DNA from 2 places in the Exiguobacterium sp. s189 genome. Region 1 is predicted to be linked to the other one. Evidence: a T-box and tRNA genes for the amino acid it is inferred to sense, from the RefSeq annotation. Region 1 holds a T-box; the other holds one or more tRNA genes.

What was found. A T-box is a leader RNA that pairs with one kind of tRNA and senses whether it is charged. The one in region 1 lies ahead of ileS (isoleucine--tRNA ligase), so its partner is inferred to be a tRNA-Ile.
Region 2: it encodes a tRNA-Ile, which carries the amino acid that the T-box ahead of ileS (isoleucine--tRNA ligase) is inferred to sense. The anticodon was not compared.

What each region holds. Positions count from the first base shown of each region.
Region 1 is NZ_JACSKM010000002.1:325,360-332,612, reverse strand. It holds gene pgeF (peptidoglycan editing factor PgeF) at 1-759, shown strand, start outside; gene KNO99_RS04480 (YggS family pyridoxal phosphate-dependent enzyme) at 756-1,409, shown strand; gene KNO99_RS04475 (cell division protein SepF) at 1,433-1,903, shown strand; gene KNO99_RS04470 (YggT family protein) at 1,908-2,177, shown strand; gene KNO99_RS04465 (YlmH family RNA-binding protein) at 2,181-2,951, shown strand; gene KNO99_RS04460 (DivIVA domain-containing protein) at 2,971-3,519, shown strand; T-box leader at 3,523-3,742, shown strand; gene ileS (isoleucine--tRNA ligase) at 3,796-6,522, shown strand; gene lspA (signal peptidase II) at 6,580-7,053, shown strand; gene KNO99_RS04445 (RluA family pseudouridine synthase) at 7,053-7,253, shown strand, end outside.
Region 2 is NZ_JACSKM010000007.1:10,598-17,850, forward strand. It holds gene KNO99_RS09760 (methyl-accepting chemotaxis protein) at 1-859, shown strand, start outside; gene KNO99_RS09765 (hypothetical protein) at 877-1,335, opposite strand; gene KNO99_RS09770 (Na/Pi cotransporter family protein) at 1,516-3,159, shown strand; tRNA gene KNO99_RS09775 (tRNA-Met) at 3,267-3,340, shown strand; tRNA gene KNO99_RS09780 (tRNA-Ile) at 3,348-3,421, shown strand; gene KNO99_RS09785 (alpha-amylase) at 3,535-5,007, shown strand; gene KNO99_RS09790 (superoxide dismutase) at 5,092-5,700, shown strand; gene KNO99_RS09795 (peptidoglycan D,D-transpeptidase FtsI family protein) at 5,857-7,253, shown strand, end outside.

The sequences.
Region 1 (7,253 bases):
CAACTGTTACATACATGGGAAACCGAAACGAATCGCTATCATGCTTACGTGACGACACGGACGAACGGACACAATGCCGGAAACGTCGGTCTTCATGTCGGCGATGATATTGAGGGAGTCATTCAAAATCGTCAATGGTTCTTTCAACAGGCGAATCTTTCGCTAGGAGACTCCGTTTGGGCCGACCAAGTGCACGGGATAACGGTCCAAAGCGTGGATTCAGCGGACAAGGGCAAAGGTGCATTTCGATATGACGAGGCGATTTCGCAAACAGACGGACTGATCACAAAAGAAGAAGCTTTGCCGCTCGCTCTCGTTTTTGCAGATTGCGTACCTCTCTTTTTCTGTGCGAAAGACCATGGAGTCATCGGTGTCGCTCATGCGGGTTGGAAAGGGACCGTCGGCAATATCGTCACGTCCATGATCCAAGCGTTTGAAGATCAAGGCATCGATGCGACAGAAGTGGAGATGCTCGTCGGTCCAGCGATTGCTGGGAATGAATATGAGGTCGATCGTCGAGTGCTAGATGCGGTTCAATCCGTTTCGCCGACTGCCTATCAAGAAGCCGTTCGACAGGAGTCGGGCGACCACGCCTTGTTGTCACTCCAAGCCGTCAATGAAGTGTTGGCAAACGAACATGACACGTCCGTCATGCAATCGAATTTATCGACTGGCGCAAATACTCCGTTTTTCTCGTATCGAGACGGAGAAACGAAACGTCGGTTTGCGGCAGTCATCGTCAAGGAGCGTAAATTGTGAGTATTTCAGATAACGTAAAACAAGTTCAATCCATCATGGCAGCTCACGTTCAAAATGTGGAGCCTACTTTGATTGCCGTCACGAAGTCGGTAGGCGTAGATGTGGCCAATACTCTCTACGCAGAAGGAATTCGTGACTTCGGTGAAAATCGTCCAGATTCCTTACTTGAGAAAGTAAACGGCATGCCAGAAGACGCAAAGTTTCACTTCATCGGCACGTTACAGACACGTAAGGTGAGACAAATCATCGATCACGTGGCAGCTATTCACTCATTGGACCGTTTATCACTCGCTGCAGAAATCGATAAACGAGCGAGCGAGACGATTGATTGTTTCGTTCAAGTGAATACGTCAGGAGAAGATTCAAAACATGGTCTTGAAATAGAGGAAGTTATGCCTTTCATCGAGAACTGTAAACAGTATCCTCATATTCGAATCATCGGGTTGATGACGATGGCACCGTTCACGGAAGAAGAGTCAGTCCTTCGTGAGACGTTCGGCCGTTTACGTCGATTACGTGATGAAGTGACCGCAAAAGGGTTTGAACACGCCCCTTGCACGGAGCTGTCGATGGGGATGTCAAACGATTATCCAATCGCGATTGAAGAAGGCGCATCGTTTGTTCGTATTGGTACCGTACTTGTGCAATAATATATCTTAAGGAGGAATCCGTTATGTCAATCAAAAACAAAATGAAAGATTTCTTTGGACTCGAGGAAGATCCGAACAGCACATACGAAGAAGAAGAGTTTGCCGTCGCAAACACATCAGCAACTTCTTCAACTGAAACTGCGGTCGTGAGACAAGAAGATCGCCCAAAATCAGCAAATAATCTCGTGGCATTGAATACGAAGAAGAAAGAACGCTCGAAAGTCGTATTGGCTGAACCACGTGTATTTGCTGAAGCGCAAGATATTAGCGATCAATTGAAAGAAAACCGTGCTGTCATCGTCAATCTTCAACGCATGTCAAAAGAGCAATCACGTCAAGTCGTCAACTTCCTTTCCGGTGTCGTGTATGCGCTAGAAGGATCGATGACTTCGATTGGACATAACACGATTCTGTGTACTCCGAACAATGTCGAATTGACTGGTTCAATCTCAAACTTGATTTCGGAGGATGAACTTCACAGTAAAGGGTGGTAACTGAATGGAAAACGTAATCCCTGCCTTAGGCAATACGTTGAGAGACTTACTTGGTATTTATAGTTGGATTCTCATCGGCTATATCTTATTATCATGGTTCCCGAACGCGCGCGAATCGAAGTTCGGACAAATTTTATCGTTTTTATGTGAACCGTTTTTAGCACCGTTTCGACGGATTATTCCACCAATTGGTGGCATGCTCGATATCTCTCCAATCGTCGCATTGTTCGTGCTTCGGATGGCACAAGCCGGTATCACTGCCATTTTCGGGTGATGTATGAGCGTTTATGACCACTACAGACCAAGTGAACGGGCGTTCGTCGAACAAGTGTTGGACTGGGTACAACAAGTCGAGAACAGCTATGTATTGAAGTTGACGGACTTTTTAGATCCTCGTGAACAACAAATCGTCAAACAGCTTGTCGGTAAGCAGCTCGTCATTCACGACGATGGCGGGTTTGAAGGAGCTGAACGACGTCGGCTGATTTTGGCGCCAGAGTATTATGAGCTGAATACAGATGATTTTGAAATTGAGATTCGCCGTATCGAATATCCGACAAAATTTGTTGACCTGACACATCGACAAGTGACTGGAACTTTACTGAACGCTGGATTAAAGCGTCAAAAGTTTGGGGACGTCGTCCTGGAAGAGGAAATCGTCCAGTTTGCTACGACCCGCGAAGCCGTCGGGTTCATCGAAATGAACTTGGAGCGTGTCGGAAAAGCGAAGGTTCGCATCTCCTCTGTTGCGAAGGATGACATACTCGTCGTTCCGAAAACAGAGTGGGTCGAAGGGTTCGGCATCGTGTCCTCGTTACGATTTGATACGATTGTGAGCGAGGTACTCAACATATCTCGTCAGAAAGCTCAGGCGCTTGTGAAACACGGTGACTGCAAAGTGAATCATAAAGTCATTGAAGATCCGAGCTTCATGCTTGAACCAGATGATCTTTTATCCGTCCGTGGATACGGTCGTATTAAGATGATGGAGATCCTTGGTTCGACTAAACGTGAAAAGATTAAAATCCAGTATGGGACCATACGTTAAATTTTAGGAGGAAAGTCGAATGGCGTTGACACCGATTGATATTCATAATAAAGAATTCTCTTCCCGTTTTCGTGGGTACGACATCGATGAGGTCAATGAATTTTTAGATCAAATCATTAAAGAGTTTGAACTATTGATTCGTGAGAATCGACGGTATGAAGAACTTGTCAACGATATGCAAGCTCGCATTGACTACTTCTCCTCGATGGAAGATACATTGAACAAGTCGATCATCGTCGCGCAGGAAGCAGCGGAAGAAGTGAAGAACAACGCGCAAAAAGAAGCGAGCCTCATCTTGAAACAAGCGGAACGTGAAGCGTACGCTCGTGAAGAAGAAGCGGCCCGTAAAGAGCAACTTGCAGAACGTGAAGTCGTTCAAATGCTCAAAAAAGTCGAGTTGTATCGAACACGTTTCCGTGTCCTCGTTGACGCCCAAATGGAGCTCTTAAACAGCACAGAGTGGGAGACGATTGTCGGGGAGCCGCCTGTGCAGACGGTTCTTGACGATAGATCAGAACTTGCGTATAATGACCACGAAGTCACACAGAATGAAGAACAACATGGATAAATGATCAACACGTTGAGTAGGACGCGTCGATCGAGTCATACCTACGAAGCGACTTAGGGACGGTGAGAGCCTAAGAGAAAGACTCGAATCGGTATCCCCTATGAGTTGTCACGCTGAACCAGAGTAAGCGTGACCGCCTGACCTCGTTATCGGTTACCGAGAGCGGTCTCATGAGAGTGAGACTAGTAGGGTGGTACCGCGAGTCAACCAACTCGTCCCTATCAGGGATGGGTTGGTTTTTTTTGTTTTCTAAAAAATGTTGATGGAGGAGTTTCGATGAACTACAAAGACACGCTATTAATGCCAAACACAGAATTCGCAATGCGTGGGAATTTACCAAAACGCGAACCGGCGATGCAAACAGAATGGGAAGACATGGACCTTTACAACAAGGTGCAAGAAAAAAATGCAGGGAAACCACAATATATCTTACATGATGGTCCTCCATATGCGAACGGCGACATCCACATGGGACATGCGATGAACAAAGTACTAAAAGACATCATCGTCCGTTTCAAAGGGATGAACGGATACCAGTCTCCAATGATTCCAGGTTGGGATACGCACGGTCTTCCAATCGAGAACGCCCTTCAAAAAGCTGGCGTCAACCGTAAAGAAATGACGGTCGCTGAATTCCGCGAAAAGTGTGCAGAATATGCGATGGAACAAGTGAACTCACAACGTGAACAGTTCAAACGTCTCGGTCTTCTTGCAGACTTTGAAAATCCATATATCACGCTCCTTCCGGAATATGAGGCGGCACAAATCCGCTTGTTCGGGACGATGGCTGAAAAAGGATACATCTACAAAGGGAAGAAACCAGTCTACTGGTCGCCGTCTTCGGAGTCTGCACTCGCAGAAGCTGAAATCGAATATTACGATAAAAAATCACCAGCCATCTACGTGGCATTCCGCGTCGTAGACGGAAAAGACACATTGACGTCTGACGATCATTTCGTCATCTGGACGACGACGCCTTGGACAATCCCGGCGAACCTCGGGATCGCAGTGAGTGATGAATTGACGTACACGCGTATCGAACACGAAGGAAAAGGCTATATCGTCGCAGAGACGCTCGTTGAAGAAGTGACGACTGCGCTCGGCTGGACTGATTACACTGTGAGCGGTTCATGGAACGGTCGCGACTTTGAATATATGACGGCTCAACATCCGTTGTATGACCGCACGTCACTCGTCATGCTCGGCGACCACGTCACAGCGGATGCGACTGGACTCGTCCATACAGCACCAGGGCACGGGGAAGATGACTATCGTGTCGGACAGGCTTACGGCTTGGATGTCCTTTGCCCGGTCGATGACCGTGGTTACATGACGGCAGAAGCGCCTGGTTTCGAAGGGTTGTTCTATGAAGATGCGAACAAACAAATCGGGATGAAACTTGAAGAGAATGGCTACTTGCTCAACTTGAAGTTCATCAAACACTCGTACCCGCATGACTGGCGTACGAAAAAACCGGTCATCTTCCGTGCGACACCGCAATGGTTCGCTTCCATCAAAGATTTCCGTGAAGACATGCTCCGTGAAATCGAAGAAGTGAACTGGGTTCCGGAATGGGGAATGACACGTCTTTACAACATGGTCCGTGACCGTGGGGACTGGGTCATCAGTCGTCAACGTGCATGGGGCGTGCCGATCCCAATCTTCTATGCAGAGGATGGAACGGAAATCATCACGAACGAGACGATCGACCACGTCGCAAACTTATTCCGTGAGCACGGCTCGAACGTCTGGTATGAGCGTGAAGCAAAAGACCTTCTTCCTAAAGGATTCACGCATCCGAACAGCCCGAACGGCGAATTCCGTAAAGAACTCGACATCATGGACGTCTGGTTCGATTCAGGTTCTTCACACGCTGGTGTATTAGAGGAACGTGAAAACCTACGTCGCCCGGCTGACCTTTATCTTGAAGGATCTGACCAATACCGCGGTTGGTTCAACTCGTCACTCTCAACAGCTGTTGCGACGACGGGCAAAGCGCCATACCGAAACGTCTTGAGCCACGGTTTCGTTCTTGACGGGGATGGACGTAAGATGTCGAAATCACTCGGTAACACGATTGCGCCAAACGACCTCGTGAAGCAATATGGTGCTGAAATCGTTCGTCTTTGGGTCGCGTCGGTCGACTATCAGTCTGATGTTCGCGCTTCACACGACAACTTTAAACAAGTGTCAGAAGTATACCGTAAGATGCGTAACACGATTCGTTTCCTTCTTGGAAACTTGAACGGATTTAATCCGTCGATGCGTGTCGCATTCAACGACATGCCAGAGGCAGATCGCTTCATGGCAACGAAACTGAAACAACTCCAAGCAAAAGTGGTCAAAGCGTATGACACGTTTGACTTCATGGCGGTATATCATCTCGTTCATAACTTCTGCGTTAACGAGTTGTCATCGTTCTATCTCGACTTCACAAAAGATATCCTTTATATCGAGCGTGAAGACGATCTCCGCCGTCGTGCCGTTCAGACGGTCATGTACGATGCGGTCGTCCTTTTGACGAAGCTCTTGGCTCCGGTCCTTCCACACACTGCCGATGAGGCGTGGAAAGAGGTCCCTGGGAAGTCGGAAGCAAGCATCTTCTTGACGGATCTAGAAGAAGTGGATGCATTGACTGCTGACGAACAAGCGTTGCTTGAGAAATGGTCGAAATTCCTCGTCTTCCGTGACGATGTCCTCAAAGCGATTGAAATCGCACGTGGCGAGAAATTGATCGGGAAACCGCTCGAGGCGAAATTGGTTCTCGCACCGAAAGCAGAGACTGCCGCTTTATTAGAAACAATCGATAACGTCAGTCAGTTGCTTCAAGTATCACAAGTAGAATGGGCTGAGACGGCAGACGTCGATTATGCGACGACGAAAATCACAGTCAAGAAAGCAGATGGTGCCGCTTGTGCACGTTGTTGGACATACTCGACAGAGCTTGGACAAAACGAAGAGCATCCTGAGCTTTGCCCACGCTGTGCATCAGTAATCGGTTAAGACGAACCGGAGTGGCGTCCCCACTCCGGTTTCTTAACGGCTTGAAAGGAGACGCATATGAAACGATATTACGGATTGGCCGTCATCTTGATTCTGCTCGATCAACTCACCAAATGGGTGGTCGTTCAGACGATGACAATCGGTCAATCGATTGAAGTCATCCCGAACTTGTTATACTGGACCTCTTATCGCAATAAAGGAGCGGCTTGGGGGATGTTAGAAGGACAGATGGTGTTCTTCTTCGTCATCACGATTCTCGTCGTTGCGGGTCTTGTTTACTTCCTGCATAAAGAGGTGAACGGCTATCAGCTTCTCGGATACAGTGTTGGACTGCTCCTGGCCGGTGCGATTGGTAACTTTATCGACCGTTTGTTCCGCGGTGAAGTCGTCGATTTTGTTGATACGTATCCGTTTGGCTACAACTTCCCGATTTTTAACGTGGCCGATATGGCACTCACGTTTGGTGTCATCTTGATGGTCATCGGGATTTTATTTGAAGAAAAATTACACAAAGAAAGGGGACAATCGTAATGGAATCCTATACTTTTGTCGCCGATGAAAAGGCAAGGATCGACAAGTGGGTGAGCGACCGTGGAGAATGGTCACGCTCACAAGTACAAGAATGGATTAAGACAGGGGCACTTCTCGTCAATGGCAGTGCCGTCAAACCAAACTATAAGCTCCAAGTGGGCGATGAAATCGAAGTGAACGTTCCGGAAGCGGTGGAACTC
Region 2 (7,253 bases), on a different contig from region 1:
GAATAGTCATCATCAAGTGGAACAGTTCCAAGAAGTCGCAACCACTGTAGAACATACGAGTGATTCGTATCAGATGGTAACGAGCGACACTACATCAAAAATGAAGGAAGTGACCGAACAAATCGAAATGCTCGGACGTCAAATGGACAGTGTCGATGAGCGAGGGAATCGCTTGAAGTCCATTTTACATGATGAACTTGAAACGTTTTCTTCTGTCAAAAACGCAAGTGAGTATGTTGAACACCAAATGGGGAATATTCAGAAAAAATTAATCGAAAGCGAAGCCAACTCGTCAAAAGCGGATGAAGCGCTGAAGAGTATCCTCTCGGTTTCGGCAGCCACAAAGATGTTATCGCTAAACGCATCAATCGAAGCAGCAAGAGCGGGCGAGCATGGGAAAGGATTTGCTGTTGTTGCCAGTGAGGTGGGGAACTTAGCGAAAATGACAAATGAAGCGACACTTCTCGCGGTACATGCAATCGAAGCGCTGAACGAGGAGCGAAAGGATTTGTTAGGGGAAGTCAATGACTTTATCAATCAAGTGCATGGATTAAAAGATGCCGTTTCACGAGTAGAGAGCGGAATCGGAACGATCGATCACGAAATCAAAGTGCAGGTAGGTGAGTTTCAAACCATTACGGATCATACCTCACACACAGGTAGACAGCTTTTACAATTAATCGAATCAAATGAGCAACTACGAGAAATCAGTTCGTTACTTGAACAAAAATTGGGAGAGCTGAGCGAGGGAGTCGATCGGTGGTCACACGTTCAATCTGCCTTACGATCTGCGGGCGCAGATTTAGAAGACCAAAGCGAAGCGTTAAATCGAACGCTTGAGGATCTTTCACCAAAATAAAAAACAACGACGAGCGTTCACGAAGACGCTCGTCGTTGTTTTTTTTGAGGTACTTTTGTTAAAGGATAGGTGATATATCCAAGTCCAATCACAAAGCCAATCGAAATCAATGAAGAGTTCATGTGATACAAAATCACTAATAAAATTGTTGGTACAAGTGTCATCGACACTGCGTATGGCCAAGCTTGGCGGTAAGCCCACATGTTTTTGGAATAGACTCTTGTAAATAATTGAACATATAAAGCCATGAAAGCGACCCAGATTAAATAGAAAAAGAAGATGGCGAATCCGTGTAAGAAGAGCCACATCGGAATGAAAAAGTCAGGACGAATCACAATAAAGTCCAAGACGGTAATGAGTAACGTCAACACAAAAGTGGCTCCCATATAGGCGTGAAGCGGAGCGAGGCGGAGACGGAGGGCTCGTTTTGACGGCACTACGCTCGTTCGAATAAACGTAAAAATGGTGGACAACATGCTAAAAACTCCAATCTGTTATATTACAACATCCATAAAATCATTAAAAATAGTACAGTGTTTTAATAAAACTTTTACATAAAACGTGTTTACATGAAGATGCCGATGAAGGCATAATGAGTAGGGCATTAAAAACCAAGCAAATCCAACCAATTCTTAATTAAAAGGAGTACAAAAATCGTGGAATACAATTTGCAAGAAATGTTATTCATGTTTTTTGGAGGTCTAGGGATCTTCCTCTTCGGGATCAAATCGATGGGAGACGGACTCCAAAAGTCTGCAGGGAATCGCCTGCGCGACATCCTAGATAAGTATACAACGAATCCATTCCTTGGTGTACTCGCCGGGATTATCGTTACTGTATTGATTCAATCTTCTTCAGGTACAACCGTTATTACGGTCGGACTTGTTAGCGCCGGCTTCATGACACTCCGTCAAGCGATCGGGGTCATCATGGGGGCAAACATCGGTACAACGGTGACGGCATTTATCATCGGATTCGATGTCGGTGAGTATTCACTGCCGATGATTGCAATCGGTGCAGTCTTACTCTTCTTCTTTAAGAAAGAACGTTTCCAACATCTTGGACAAGTCATCTTTGGACTTGGTGCATTGTTCTATGGTCTAGAGTTGATGGGAGACGGCATGCGTCCGCTCCGCTCAAGTGAATATTTCATCGACTTGACGCAATCAATGAGTGACAATCCGTTCCTCGGTGTCATCGTCGGTACTGTATTTACAGTCATCGTCCAGTCATCATCTGCAACAATCGGAATTTTACAAGAGCTCTATGCAGGTGGTTCAATCGACTTGGGTGCCGCTCTTCCAGTATTGTTTGGTGACAATATCGGTACGACGATCACAGCTATTTTGGCATCAATCGGTGCATCGGTTGCCGCACGCCGCGCAGCTGCAGCACACGTTATCTTTAACTTAATCGGAACGACGATCTTCATGGTCTTGTTAGTTCCGTTCACAAACTATATTTATTGGATTACAGACTTCTTGGCAATTGAAGACAAGATGCAAATTGCATTCGCACACGGAACGTTTAACGTCGTCAACACATTCGTTCAGTTCTGGTTCATCGGTTCGATTGCTTGGCTCGTGACGAAGTTGGTTCCTGGTGAGGACTCGATTGTTGATACGAAAGCACAGCATTTGGATCCAATCTTCATTCAACAGTCTCCTTCGATTGCAGTGGAGCAAGCGAAATACGAAGTCATCCGCATGGGTGATTTTGCAAAACTTGGTCTCGATGAAGCGCGCAACTATTTGACAACAGGGGATAAGAAACACTCTGAAAAGTCTGCGCATATCGAAGAAGCGTTAAACTCGTTGAATGCGAAAATCACAGATTACCTTGTGAAATTGGCTGCGGTTGATTTGACAGAGCAAGAATCACAAGAACACAAGACGCTCATGCATGCGATCAACGACATCGAACGTATCGGTGACCACGTTGAAAACATCATTGAGTTGATTGACTATAAGACTGCTACGAAAGTGACACTTTCGACAGAGGCTCAAAAAGAATTGACTGAAATGTATGACCTCACACGCGAAACGTTAGAGAAATCACTTCAGACGTTAGCGAGCGGTGACATGGTCGAAGCACGTAAAGTCATCGAAATGGAAGCGAAACTCGATATGCTCGAGCGTCAATTCCGTAAAAACCACGTTGTTCGTTTGAACACGGGTGCTTGTGATGGACAAGCAGGTATGTTCTTCGTCGACATGCTCTCAAACCTTGAGCGCATCGGTGACCATGCCATGAACATCACAGAAATCACGCTCGAAGATGCGAACGAAGTGACGGTATAAAGATGAGGCACTCCAACTACATGTTGGAGTGTTTTTCTTTTTAATGGAAAGGAATTTCCCTTGACAGTATGGAGCATATTCAGTATATTATTACTGTATAACAACATGGCGGTGTAGCTCAGCTGGCTAGAGCGTACGGTTCATACCCGTGAGGTCGTGGGTTCGACTCCCTCCGCCGCTACTTATAAGGACCCTTAGCTCAGCTGGTTAGAGCAGACGGCTCATAACCGTCCGGTCGTAGGTTCAAGTCCTACAGGGTCCATTTGAAACAACTTTCATTTTGTGAAAGTTGTTTTTTTGTTTTCAATCTAAAATTCGTGGGTAAATAGTCGTTAGCATTTTGTTTTTTGAAAAATATGAAATGAGGCGGACAAAATGGAACGAAATCACACCATGATGCAGTTTTTTGAATGGCATGTCGAAGCGGATCAAAAACATTGGAAGCGGTTAAAAGAGAGAGCGGAAGATTTAAATAAAGCTGGGATCACGGCGCTTTGGTTACCTCCTGTTACAAAAGGTCAAAGTGGCGAGGATACGGGTTACGGGATTTATGATTTATATGATTTAGGAGAATTCGATCAAAAAGGGTCGATTGCCACGAAATACGGAACGAAAAAAGAGCTTCTTGAAGCGACAACCTATTGTCAGCAAGAACTCGGGATGCAAATTTATATGGATGTCGTCATGAACCATAAAGCAGGAGCAGATGCGACCGAGAAGTTCGAAGTGCTCGAAGTGGATCAGAATGATCGCACGAAAGTGCTGTCTGACGAGCCTTTTGAAATCGAAGGATGGACAAAGTTTGATTATGAAGCTCGTGATGGGAAGTATTCTACATTTAAATGGGACTTCACACATTTTAACGGGACGGATTATGATGCAGCGACAGACCGTTCTGGCATTTTCTTTATAGTTGGAGAGAATAAAAGATGGAACGACAATGTCGATGACGAATTCGGTGTCTATGACTATTTGATGTTCGCAAACATCGATTATCATCATCCTGAAGTTCGGGAAGAAGTATTGAGCTGGGGTAAATGGTTCATTGAGGAAACGAAATGTGACGGATTCCGATTGGATGCAATCAAACATATCAACTATGACTTCGTAAAAGAATTCAGTCAGACGATGCGTGAAGAAAAGGGAGATGAATTTTATTTCGTCGGAGAGTTCTGGAAGTCAGATCTTGACGCATGCCGTGAATTCCTCGATAACATCGATTACCACGTCGATTTATTCGATGTTCCGCTCCACTATAAATTACATCAGGCGTCAGAGGAAGGGGCCGCATTCGATATGCGCACCATTTTTGATGATACGCTCGTCCAGTCACACCCGCTCCATTCAGTGACATTTGTAGACAATCACGATTCGCAACCGGAAGAGGCGCTTGAGTCGTGGGTAAAAGATTGGTTCAAACAAATCGCATACGGTCTCGTCTTGCTTCGTAAAGATGGCTATCCATGTGTTTTCTACGGGGATTACTACGGCATCGACGGTCCCCGCCCGACTGATGGGATGAAACTCGCCATTGACACACTTCTTTATGCTCGTCGGGAAAAGGCTTATGGGGAACAGGATGATTACTTTGATGATGCAAACGTCATCGGTTGGGTACGCAAAGGTGTGGAGGAGATCGAACGTTCAGGATGTGCCGTTCTCATCTCCACTTCGGACGAGGCTGAAAAGCGAATGTTCGTCGGGGAAGAGCGAGCTGGCGAAACATGGGTCGACTTGACGAATACACGAGAAGATAAAATTGAGATTGATGATGAAGGATTTGGGGTATTTAAAGTGGCGGCGGGATCTATTTCAGTCTGGGCGTTACCAGAAGAAGATGTAGAGTGAAGCATTACAATTGAGTCGACCGTCACAAATCTGTTACATTTATAACGAACGTTGTTCAAAACACTTTTAAGGGGGATTTTAGTAATGGCTAAATTTGAATTACCACAACTTGATTACGCATATGATGCACTCGAACCACACATTGACGCACGCACGATGGAAATCCACCACACGAAACACCACAACACTTACGTCACAAACGTAAACAATGCACTCGAAGGAAAAGACGTGGAGTACTCTTCACTCGAAGACTTGCTTCAAAAAATCGATTCGCTTCCTGCTGACATTCAAACTGCTGTCCGTAACAATGGTGGCGGCCACTGGAACCACTCGTTCTTCTGGAAACTCTTGAAGAAAAACGAGAACGGGACACCTTCAGGCGATCTCGCTGCTGCAATCGACGAGTCGTTCGGTAGCTTTGATGCATTCAAAGACGAGTTCACAAAAGCTGCAACTACTCGTTTCGGTTCAGGATGGGCATGGCTCGTCGTGAAGAACGGCAAACTCGAAGTGACGTCTACACCAAACCAAGATTCACCGATCATGGAAGGCGTTACGCCAATCCTCGGACTTGACGTTTGGGAGCACGCTTACTACTTGAACTACCAAAACCGTCGTCCTGACTATATCAATGCATTCTTCCACGTCATCGACTGGGATTATGTTGCGAAATTGTACGCTGACGCAAAATAAGTCGTTTGTCCCGAGATTCTTCATAGAGTCTCGGGTTTTTTTGTGTCTTTCATTAATTTGTAAACAAATTATGATATAGTGAAAAACGGACAAAATAGTAGATGACCGTGTACGCTATACTATAGAAGGAATCGATTTTGGAAGGAGATAACGGACTTGGCAAAAAATCGTGTGAAAGTGCCGAAGAAACGGCGAAACCACTTACCGTTACGTTTGAATTTGTTATTTTTCATCGTCTTCGTTCTATTTGCGACCTTAATCTTTCGATTAGGTGTCGTTCAAATCGTGAATGGGGAGTTGATTGCACGTGAAGTTCAAAAAACTGAGTCAAGTAAGATTAAATACGAGGTACCGCGAGGGAAGATTTATGACCGTAACGGTCAAGTGCTCGCGGATACGATTTCAAACTACTCGATCATGTACCGTCGTTCGCAAGTGACGAAAGCGGATGAACGCTTAGATGTCGCCAAAAAGTTATCGGAAATCGTCGATATTCCGAAAGAAGATCGCAAAATGACGGAACGTGACCGTAAGGATTACTGGATTGCAACGAATCCAGAACTCGCACAAGAACGTACACAAGCATTGATGGAGGAGTTACCGGAAGATGAGCGGGCTGCCTTGTCCAACCAAGATGTGGACCGGCTCTTGCTCGACTCCATTACAGAAGAAGAAATCACGTTCGATGATGCGACAGAAGAAATCATCGCGATCAAACATAATATGGAGAGCGGCTATGCGCTCGACCCACAAGTCATCAAAATCGGTGCAAGTCCGAAAGAGATGGCAGTCATTGAAGAAAATTTAGAAATGTTGCCAGGCGTGAGCGTCGAGCCATACTATCAACGGGACTATCCGTTCGATGAGACGTTCAAGAGTTTCTTAGGAAGCTATCGTCAAATCCCGGCAGAACAACGAGCTTCATATCAGGCGAAAGGATATGGACTGAACGACCGTGTCGGGACGTCCTACTTGGAGCAACAATATGAAGACGTCCTTCGCGGGACGCCTGCATACGATGTGTTCACGACGTATAAAGGTGAACCGGTCGGAGAACCGACTCGCGTGAGTGGGAACCCGGGGAAAGATATTGTATTGTCGACTGATATTGAATTCCAAAAAGAAGTCGACGAGATTTTGAAAAAAGCGATTCGGGCCGGACGTTCGGGAAGTCCTCATTTCGACCGAGCGTTTGCTGTTGTCATGAACCCGCAGACGGGTGAACTCCTCGCCTTGTCAGGTCAGGAGCTTGATTTAGAGACAAACGAATTCAAAGATGTCTCGACAGGTACCGTGCTCCGTGCCAGCCAAATCGGGTCAACCATCAAAGGGGCGACGGTCGCTTATGGATTCGAAGAAGGTGTCGTCGAGCCGGGAGAATATATTTATGACGCACCGATTCGAATCGGATCGTCGACCAAAGCCTCTTACCGTAACATGGGAAACATTAATGATTTAGATGCACTCGCGATGTCGTCAAACATTTATATGTTCCAGATTGCCTTGCGTTTGGCTGACTATTATTCGACTGGACAAATTGTCGGGGAAAACGT